Regions from separate parts of the Ramlibacter sp. GCM10027632 genome, predicted to be linked through region 2. Evidence: predicted binding sites of a transcription regulator. Region 2 holds the regulator's gene; the other holds the start of a gene.
The links. The regulator HrcA, encoded in region 2, represses chaperone genes, less so after heat shock. The targets are predictions, from matches to a motif close to TTAGCACTCNNNNNNNNNGAGTGCTAA.

Region 1 (4,414 bases), on a different contig from region 2:
ACCAGCTTGATGCCGGCGTCCTGGTCGGCGTTGTCACCCTTGATCTCGCCAGCGGCTTGCTTGGCGCGCAGCAGGGCGACGCCACCACCGGCGACGATGCCTTCTTCCACCGCAGCGCGGGTGGCGTGCAGGGCGTCTTCGACGCGGGCCTTCTTTTCCTTCATCTCGACTTCGGTGGCGGCACCGACCTTGATGACGGCGACGCCGCCGGCCAGCTTGGCCACGCGCTCTTGCAGCTTCTCGCGGTCGTAGTCGGAGGTGGCTTCCTCGATCTGGACGCGGATCTGCTTGACGCGCGCCTCGATGTCAGCGGCAGCGCCGGCGCCGTCGATGATGGTGGTGTTTTCCTTGCCCACTTCGATGCGCTTGGCCTGGCCCAGGTCGGCCAGGGTCACCTTCTCGAGGGTCAGGCCCACTTCTTCGGCGATGACCTTGCCACCGGTCAGGATGGCGATGTCTTCCAGCATGGCCTTGCGACGGTCGCCGAAGCCCGGGGCCTTGACGGCCACGACCTTCAGGATGCCGCGGATGGTGTTCACCACCAGGGTGGCCAGGGCTTCGCCCTCGACGTCCTCGGCGATGATCAGCAGCGGACGGCCGGCCTTGGCGACTTGCTCCAGGGTGGGCAGCAGGTCACGGATGTTGCTGATCTTCTTGTCGAACAGCAGCACGAAGGGGTTGTCCAGGAGGGCAGCCTGCTTCTCGGGGTTGTTGATGAAGTAGGGCGACAGGTAGCCGCGGTCGAACTGCATGCCCTCGACGACGTCGAGTTCGTTCTGCAGGGACTTGCCGTCTTCGACGGTGATCACGCCTTCCTTGCCGACCTTGTCCATCGCGTTGGCGATGATCTCGCCGATGGAGGTGTCGCTGTTGGCGGAGATCGAGCCGACCTGGGCGATTTCCTTGGAGGTGGTGGTGGGCTTGGAGGCCTGCTTCAGCTGGGCGATCAGGGCTTCCACAGCCTTGTCGATACCGCGCTTGAGGTCCATCGGGTTCATGCCCGCGGCCACGTACTTCATGCCTTCGCGCACGATGGCCTGGGCCAGCACGGTGGCGGTGGTGGTGCCGTCGCCAGCGTTGTCGGAGGTCTTGGAAGCGACTTCCTTGACCATCTGGGCGCCCATGTTCTGGAGCTTGTCCTTCAGCTCGATTTCCTTGGCCACGGACACGCCGTCCTTGGTCACGGTGGGGGCGCCGAAGGAGCGCTCGAGCACCACGTTACGGCCCTTGGGGCCCAGGGTGACCTTGACCGCGTTGGCCAGGATGTTCACGCCTTCGACCATGCGGGCGCGTGCTTCGCCGCCGAAAACAACGTCTTTAGCTGCCATTTGTCTAACTCCGAATTCGATTCAGTGGGGGTGACCCGGGATTACTTCTCGACGACCGCGAACAGGTCGTCTTCCTTCATGACCAGCAGTTCGTCGCCGTCGACCTTGACGGTCTGGCCGCTGTACTTGCCGAACAGCACGCGGTCGCCGACCTTCACGTTCAGGGCGATCAGCTCGCCCTTGTCGTTCTTGCGGCCGGGACCGACTGCCAGCACCTCACCCTGGTCGGGCTTCTCGGCGGCGTTGTCGGGGATGACGATGCCGGAGGCGGTCTTGGTCTCGTTTTCCAGGCGCTTGACGATCACGCGATCGTGCAGGGGACGAAGTTTCATGGGATCTCCTTGACTTCTGGGCTATTGAAGTGACATCAGAAAGCGCCAACCGGTCGTGCGACCGAGTTAGCGCTTTGGAATTACCCTGGGGCGTTGTTAGCACTCAGCCCCAGCGAGTGCTAATGATAGGGCCTTTCGGGACGGTTTCAAGCCGTCCCCGGGATGACCCTGAACGGGCCGGTGCTGCCGGCCCGTGCGCGCGTGGCGCCTGCTTACTTCCTGGCCGCGGCGGGGGCTGCGGCAGCCGGCCGGCTGCCGGTGTCGATCGGGCCGTTGAGGGGCGGCAGGTTTTCGATCACGACCTGGCGGCCGTTCTTCACCTCCACCAGGAAGCTGTCGCGGTCCAGGTCGCCCTTGTCGTCGAAGCGGACGTCCATGATGACCCCGGGGTACTTCTTCGCGCTGATGACCAAACCCTTCATGGCCTGCGCAGTCGCCTTGCGGTCCACCTTGCCGGCTTTCTCGATGGCGGCCTTCAGCGTGTACACGCCCATGTAGCCCTTGATGCCGTTGTGGTCCGGGATGTACTTGTACGCCTGGTAGAACTTGCCCTTGAAGGCCAGCATCTCGGGAATGGGCGCGTCCACGGTCAGGCCCACGTGGGCCATGGCGCCGTTGGCGGCGTCGCCGGCCAGTTCGATCACCCGCTGGCCGGTCAGCGTGGTCTCACCCAGGATGGGCTTGTTCCAGCCCTGCTTGCGGAACTCGCGCAGGATGCGGGCGGACTCTTCCTCGGTGACGTAGACGAACACCGCGTCGGCGCCGCTCTGCCGGGCGCGGATCACCGCGGCCGAGAAGTCCACCTGCATCGGTTCGGTGGAGATGTCGGCGACGATCTTCGTGGCCGACCCTTCCAGGTTCTTGATGATCGCGTCGCGGCCGCCCTTGCCGAAGTCATTGTTCTGGTAGATCACGGCCAGGGTCTTGGCCTTGGTGGTGATCCACTTGGCCATCTTCGGGAAGCTGGTGGACTGGCCGAAGCTGGTGCGGAACACGTACGGGTTGCCCTGCTGGGTGATGGCGGAGGCTTCGCCACCGGTCCAGTTGGGCACCTCGGCTTTGCGGCTCTCGGCCATCGACACCATGATCGAGCCCGAATACACCGGGCCGAAGATCGCGAACGCGCCCTCGTCGATCGCCTTCTGCGTCAGGCCCTTGGCCACGCCCGGGTTGGTCTGCGTGTCCATGTCGGTGACCTGCAGCTTGCGGCCCAGGATGCCGCCCGAGGCATTGATCTCGTTGATGGCCAGACGCACCCCGTCGCGGAAATAGGTGCCCGGGGTCGTGCCGCCCCCCGACAGTTCCACGATGTTGAAGATCTTGATGGGCTCCTGCGCGTGGCTGGCTGCGGACAGCGCCAGGGCCACGCAGGCAGGGACGAGCTTGAGCAGGTTGCGCTTGTTCACGGTTGTCTCCGGTCGGATTAAAGTGGAATGGTGTTCTGAAATTGAATGTCGTTCCGATCGTCGCTGCACTGGCGGAATCGTACCGGCTCAGCTGAACGATGACTACTACCCGGATCGCACTTTTCGATGCTGGAGCCATCGGGAAAACCCACATTGACCGCCTCCTGCGGACGGAAGACCTCCAGCTGGCCGCCATCGCCGATCCCGCCGAGGCCGGCCGTGCGCTGTCGGCCCGCCGCGGCCGTACTGCGCTTCGCCAACGGCGCGCTGGGCACGGGGGGCTCTCGGATACGGCGGCCTCCCCTGGTGCTGGGACTTCTGCGCCGGCGAGCAGGACCCTTGCCCGCACCCGCCGGTGCAGTCCCACTTCATCAACGGCACCCATGGCTCGCTGTCGCTGCCGGACCTGTCGCTGTGGCACGACCAGGGCGACCGCAGCTGGCACGCCGAGCTCACGCGGGAGCAGACCGGCGTGCGCCAGGCCGACCCGTACATCCGGCCGCAGCTGCACTTCGCCGCGCTGGTCGCCGGCCGGGAGGCGCCCCTGTGCAGCGCGCTCGACGGGCCGCGGACGCTGCAGGCCACGCTGGCGGTGACCGAGGCCGCCCGGTCGGTGCCGGCCGTCCCCAGCGTGGGCTGACGCGAGAAGCCGGCCCGCGCTCAGGCGTTGGCGATGCCGCCGGCCACATGCCCGGCCGGCACATGCCGGGCGGCGTGGTTGACGTGACCGGTCTGGTCGTCGAAGAAGAAGTCGGGCTCGAACTCGCGCAGGAACTCGCCCTTGGGCAGGCCGCCGAGGAACATGGCCTCGTCGACCTGGATGTTCCAGTCCATCAGCGTACGGATGGCCCGCTCGTGCGCGGGCGCGCTGCGCGCCGTCACCAGCGCGGTGCGGATCTTCATGCGCGGCGTGCCGGCCTGCTGCAGCCGATGCAGCGCGGCCAGCAGCGGCTTGAAGGGGCCTTCGGGCAGGGGCTGGGCGATCTTGCTGGTCTCGTGCTGGACGAAGGCGTCCAGGCCCTGGGCCTGGTAGACGCGCTCGGCCTCGTCGGAGAACAGCACGGCGTCGCCGTCGAAGGCGATGCGCACCTCGTCGGGGTAGGCATCGCCTGCCGGCATGGACTCGGTCAGCACCCGCGCCGCGGGGAAGCCGGCGTTGAGCGCCTCGCGCACGTCCTCGGCGTTGGCCGAGAGGAACAGGTGCGCCCCGAGCGGGCGCAGGTAACGGAAAGGCGGCCGGCCCTGGGTGAAGACGCCACGCTCCAGCTTGATCTCGTTGGCCAGGCCGGAGCGGAAGATGCGCATGCCCGAGACCGGGTCATTGCGCGAGAGGATCACCACTTCCACC
Region 2 (4,414 bases):
CGGCTTCCAGAGACTGCAGGTCGGCGGCGGCATCGAGCCGGGCGAGCTCCTCCTTCCACGCAGCGAGCGCGGCGGGCAGTTCCTCGGGCGTGCGCTTGTAGCGGCGCGCCAGCGACATCCACAGCGACAGGCGCTCGTCGAGTTCGGCGAGGCGATCGGGGTCGAGCTCGGTCTTGCGCAGGTAGGCGTGCAGCGAGTGGGCGGCGTCCTCCACCTGGGCGAGGCCGGAGGCGATGACCTCGGCGATGCCCTGGAACTCGGGCTCCAGGTGCTCCTGGTGGGCCAGCGCGGACTGGGCGCGGGCGAGCGGGCCGGTGGCGCCGCCGTCGTCCCCCTCGAGCGCGTCGAGCGCGGACTGCGCGGCGTCCAGCAGGGCCTGGGCGTGGGCCAGGCGGGTGTGCGAGGCGTTGAGTTCGTCCCACTCGTGGGCGCCGGGAGCGAGCTTGTCCACCTCGGCGATCTGCCAGGACAGGCGCTCGCGCTCACGCTGCAGCGACTCCTGCGCGGCGCGGGCCTCGGCCAGCGTCTTCTGCGCGGCGCGCCAGGCCTGCCACAGGGCGGCCATGCGGCCGGTGTCGAGGCCGGCATAGCCATCGAGCAGGCCGCGCACGGCCTCGGGCCGGGTCAGGCTTTGCCAGGCATGCTGGCCATGGATGTCGACCAGGCGCTCGCCGGCCTCGCGCAGCTGCGTGGCGGTGGCGGGGCTGCCGTTGATCCAGGCGCGGCTCTTGCCCTGGGCGTCGATGCTGCGGCGAAGCAGCAGGGCCTCGCCGTTCTCGAAGCCGGCTTCTTCCAGCCAGGCGGCGAGGGCCGCGGGCGAGTCGAACTCGGCGCTGATGTCGGCGCGGGCTGCGCCCTCGCGCACCACGCCGGCGTCGGCGCGGGCGCCCAGCGCCAGCTGGAGGGCGTCGACCAGGATGGACTTGCCGGCGCCGGTCTCGCCCGTGAGCACCGAGAAGCCCGACGACAGGTCGAGCTCCAGCTCCCGGACGATGACGAAGTCGCGCAGCGCGATGCGTCTCAGGCTCATGAACCGCCTTCGTTCCAGTGCAGTTTCCGGCGCAGCGTGTCGAAGTAGCTCCAGCCGCGCGGGTGCAGGAAGCGGGCCTGGTACTGCGAGCGGCGCACGGTGATGCGGTCGCCGTGCATCAGGGTGGCGAGTGACTGCATGTCGAAATTGGCGCTGGCGTCGCGGCCGGCGACCACCTCGATGGCGATCTCGCCGGCGTCGGCCAGCACGATCGGCCGGTTCGACAGCGTGTGCGGGGCGATCGGCACCAGCACCCAGCCTGGGTTGGCCGGGTGCAGCAGCGGCCCGCCGGCGGACAGCGCGTAGGCGGTGGAGCCGGTGGGCGAGGCCACGATCAGGCCGTCGGCGCGCTGGTTGGCCACGAAATGGCCATCCACCTCCACGCGCAGTTCCACCATGCCGGAGGTGCCGCCGCGATTGACCACCACGTCGTTCAGCGCGCGCGCGTCGAACACGCAGCTGCCCTCCCGGATCACGCGCGCGTGCATCAGGCTGCGGCGGTCCTCCTCGTACTCGCCGCGCAGCATCGGCGCGAGCACCTTGCGGTAGCCGTCGAGGGCGATGTCGGTGATGAAGCCCAGACGGCCCTGGTTGATGCCGATCAGGGGCAGGTTGTACTCGGCGAGCTGCCGGCCGATGCCCAGCATCGTGCCGTCGCCGCCCACCACCAGGGCCAGGTCGCACTGGCGGCCGATGGCGTCCACGTCGAGCGACGGGTAGCTGGTGATGCCGGCGTGCAACGCGGTGTCCCGCTCGATCGCCACCTCGCAGCCCTGGGCCGCCAGGTAGTGGGCGATATCCTCCAGGGCGGCGCGGATGGGGCCGGCCCCGCTGCCGGTGACCGCAGCAGGGTATTTACCGATCAGTCCGACATGGCGGAATTGGGAACTCATTCACAAATTACATCATTAAAATCTGTGCCCATACGCCGATGATGCTCGATGACCGCGCCAAGTTGTTGTTGAAAGCCCTGGTCGAGCGATACATCGCCGACGGGCAACCCGTGGGCTCGCGCACCCTGTCGCGGGCCTCGGGGCTGGAGCTGTCTCCCGCCACCATCCGCAACGTGATGTCCGACCTCGAGGGGCTCGGGCTCATTGCCAGCCCGCACACCTCGGCGGGCCGCATCCCCACCGCGCGCGGCTACCGCCTCTTCGTCGACACCATGCTCACGGTGCAGCGTGACCAGCTGTCGCCCGCGGCCACTCCGAGCCTGGCGCCGGACCAGCCGCAACGCGTGATCGCCAACGCGGCGCACCTGCTGTCCAACCTCTCGCACTTCGTGGGCGTGGTCATGGCGCCGCGGCGCACCTCGGTGTTCCGCCACATCGAATTCCTGCGCCTGTCCGAGCGCCGCTACCTGGTCATCATCGTCTCGCCCGACGGCGACGTGCAGAACCGGGTGGTCTTCACCGAGTCCGACTACACCCAGCAGCAGCTGGTGGAGGCGGCCAACTTCCTCAACGCCAACTACGCCGGCCTGGCCATCGAGCAGGTGCGCGAGCGCCTCAAGGGCGAGGTCGACACCCTGCGCGGCGAGATCGCGCAGCTGATGCAGACTGCGGTGGAGGCCAGCTCCGAGGCGCTGAACGAGGCGCGCGAGGAGGTGGTGATCTCGGGCGAGCGCAACCTGCTGTCCGTGAGCGACTTCTCCAGCGACATGACGCACCTGCGCCGCGCCTTCGAGCTGTTCGAGCAGAAGACGCAGCTGATGCGCCTGCTGGACATCTCCAGCCAGGCCGAGGGCGTGCGCATCTTCATCGGCGGCGAGAGCCAGGTGGTGCCGTTCGAGGAACTCTCGGTGGTGAGCGCGCCCTACGAGGTGGACGGCCAGGTGGTGGGCACGCTGGGCGTCATCGGCCCCACGCGCATGCCCTACGACCGCATGATCCAGATCGTGGACATCACCTCCAAGCTCGTGAGCAATGCACTGAGCCACAACAAGTGAACCGCGCCCGACCAGGAACGCATTGGAGCGAGTCCAGGACCGTGATCCTGGCCATCCTGGTCATTCTGATCATGGTGACCGGCCTGCTGTGGTGGCAGGCCTCCAGCGCCACCTCGCGGCTGCGCGAGGAAACGCTCTCGCAGGCGCAGCGGCGGGCGGCGCAGGTGGCCAGCGCCGTCGCGGAGATGGTCAACATCCTGCTGCTCGGGGCCGACGCGACATCCCGCGAGGTGGTGGACCTCTGCCTGCCGCGCCCTCTCAAGGACATGGAGGCCTGCATGCGCCAGGCGATCGAGCACCTGCCGCCGTCGTCCGTGCTGCAGGTGGCGGTGATCGGCGCCGACGGCTACCTCGCCTATTCGAACCTCGGGTCGGGCGAGCGCACCTTCCTTGGTGACCGAGAGCATTTCCGCGTGCATGCCGAGGGCGAAGGCGATGCCCTGTTCATCAGCCGGCCGGTGCTGGGGCGGGTGTCCCGCCAGTGGAGCGTCCAGTTCAGCCGCGCGATCCGGCGCAACGGCCGGTTCGAGGGAGTGCTGGTCCTGTCGATCTCCCCGGCCTACGTGCACGACGCCCTGGCGCGGGTGACGCTGGAGTCGGCCGACACGCTGACGGTGCTTCGCACATCCGGCGAGTACCTGGCGCGCAACGTCGCCCAGGAGGCCGCGCTGGGCCAGAAGGCCGACCCGTCGTGGCCCAGCCTGCGGCCGGGGGCGGCGGCCCAAGGCTCCTTCAACGGGGTGTCGCGGATCGATGGCGCGGAGCGGATCTTCCACTGGCAGCGGCTGGCGGCCTACCCGATCGTGGTGCAGGTGGGCCTGAGCCGCGCGGCGGTGATCGGGCCGGTGGACCGGGTCGTCGAGGAAACGCGTTTCAACGCGCTGGTCAGTACGGGGCTGCTGTGGCTGGTCACGCTCGCTGTCGTCGGGCTGGTGCGCCGCATGCGGACGCAGGCGCGCCGGCGGGAGGAGGCCGAATTCATCGCCATGCACGACTCGCTCACCGGGCTCCACAGCCGCCACGCGCTGATGGCGCACATGGCCACCGTGCTGGCTGCCGCGGCGGCGCGGGGCGGGCGGGTGGGCATCCTGTACATGGACCTGGACGGCTTCAAGCCGGTGAACGACCGCCACGGCCATGCCGTCGGCGACCAGGTGCTGCAGGCCGTGGCCGGCCGGCTCAAGGGCTGCGTGCGTGGCAGCGACTTCCCGGCGCGCATCGGCGGCGACGAGTTCGTCGTGGTGATGGAGGACCTCGCCGACGATGCGTCGCTGGCGCACCTGGCCGGGCGCATCCACCAGGCGCTCGAGGCGCCGATGGCGGTGGGCGAGCTGTCCATCCGCATCGGTGCCAGCATCGGGCTGGCGGTCTACCCCGACCACGGCGCCGACGCCGACGCCCTGCTGGTGCATGCCGACCACGAGATGTACGCGCAC

Region 1: the regulator HrcA is predicted to act here: its motif matches at 1,757-1,783, upstream of groES (co-chaperone GroES).

Annotation. Positions count from the first base shown of each region.
Region 1 is NZ_JBHTGW010000008.1:78,137-82,550, forward strand. It holds gene groL (chaperonin GroEL) at 1-1,328, opposite strand, end outside; gene groES (co-chaperone GroES) at 1,370-1,660, opposite strand; gene ACFQZY_RS13190 (ABC transporter substrate-binding protein) at 1,873-3,066, opposite strand; gene ACFQZY_RS13195 (hypothetical protein) at 3,084-3,341, opposite strand; gene ACFQZY_RS13200 (hypothetical protein) at 3,422-3,706, shown strand; gene ACFQZY_RS13205 (5'-nucleotidase) at 3,727-4,414, opposite strand, start outside.
Region 2 is NZ_JBHTGW010000011.1:67,355-71,768, forward strand. It holds gene recN (DNA repair protein RecN) at 1-1,030, opposite strand, end outside; gene ACFQZY_RS16195 (NAD kinase) at 1,027-1,923, opposite strand; gene hrcA (heat-inducible transcriptional repressor HrcA) at 1,965-2,978, shown strand; gene ACFQZY_RS16205 (diguanylate cyclase domain-containing protein) at 3,020-4,414, shown strand, end outside.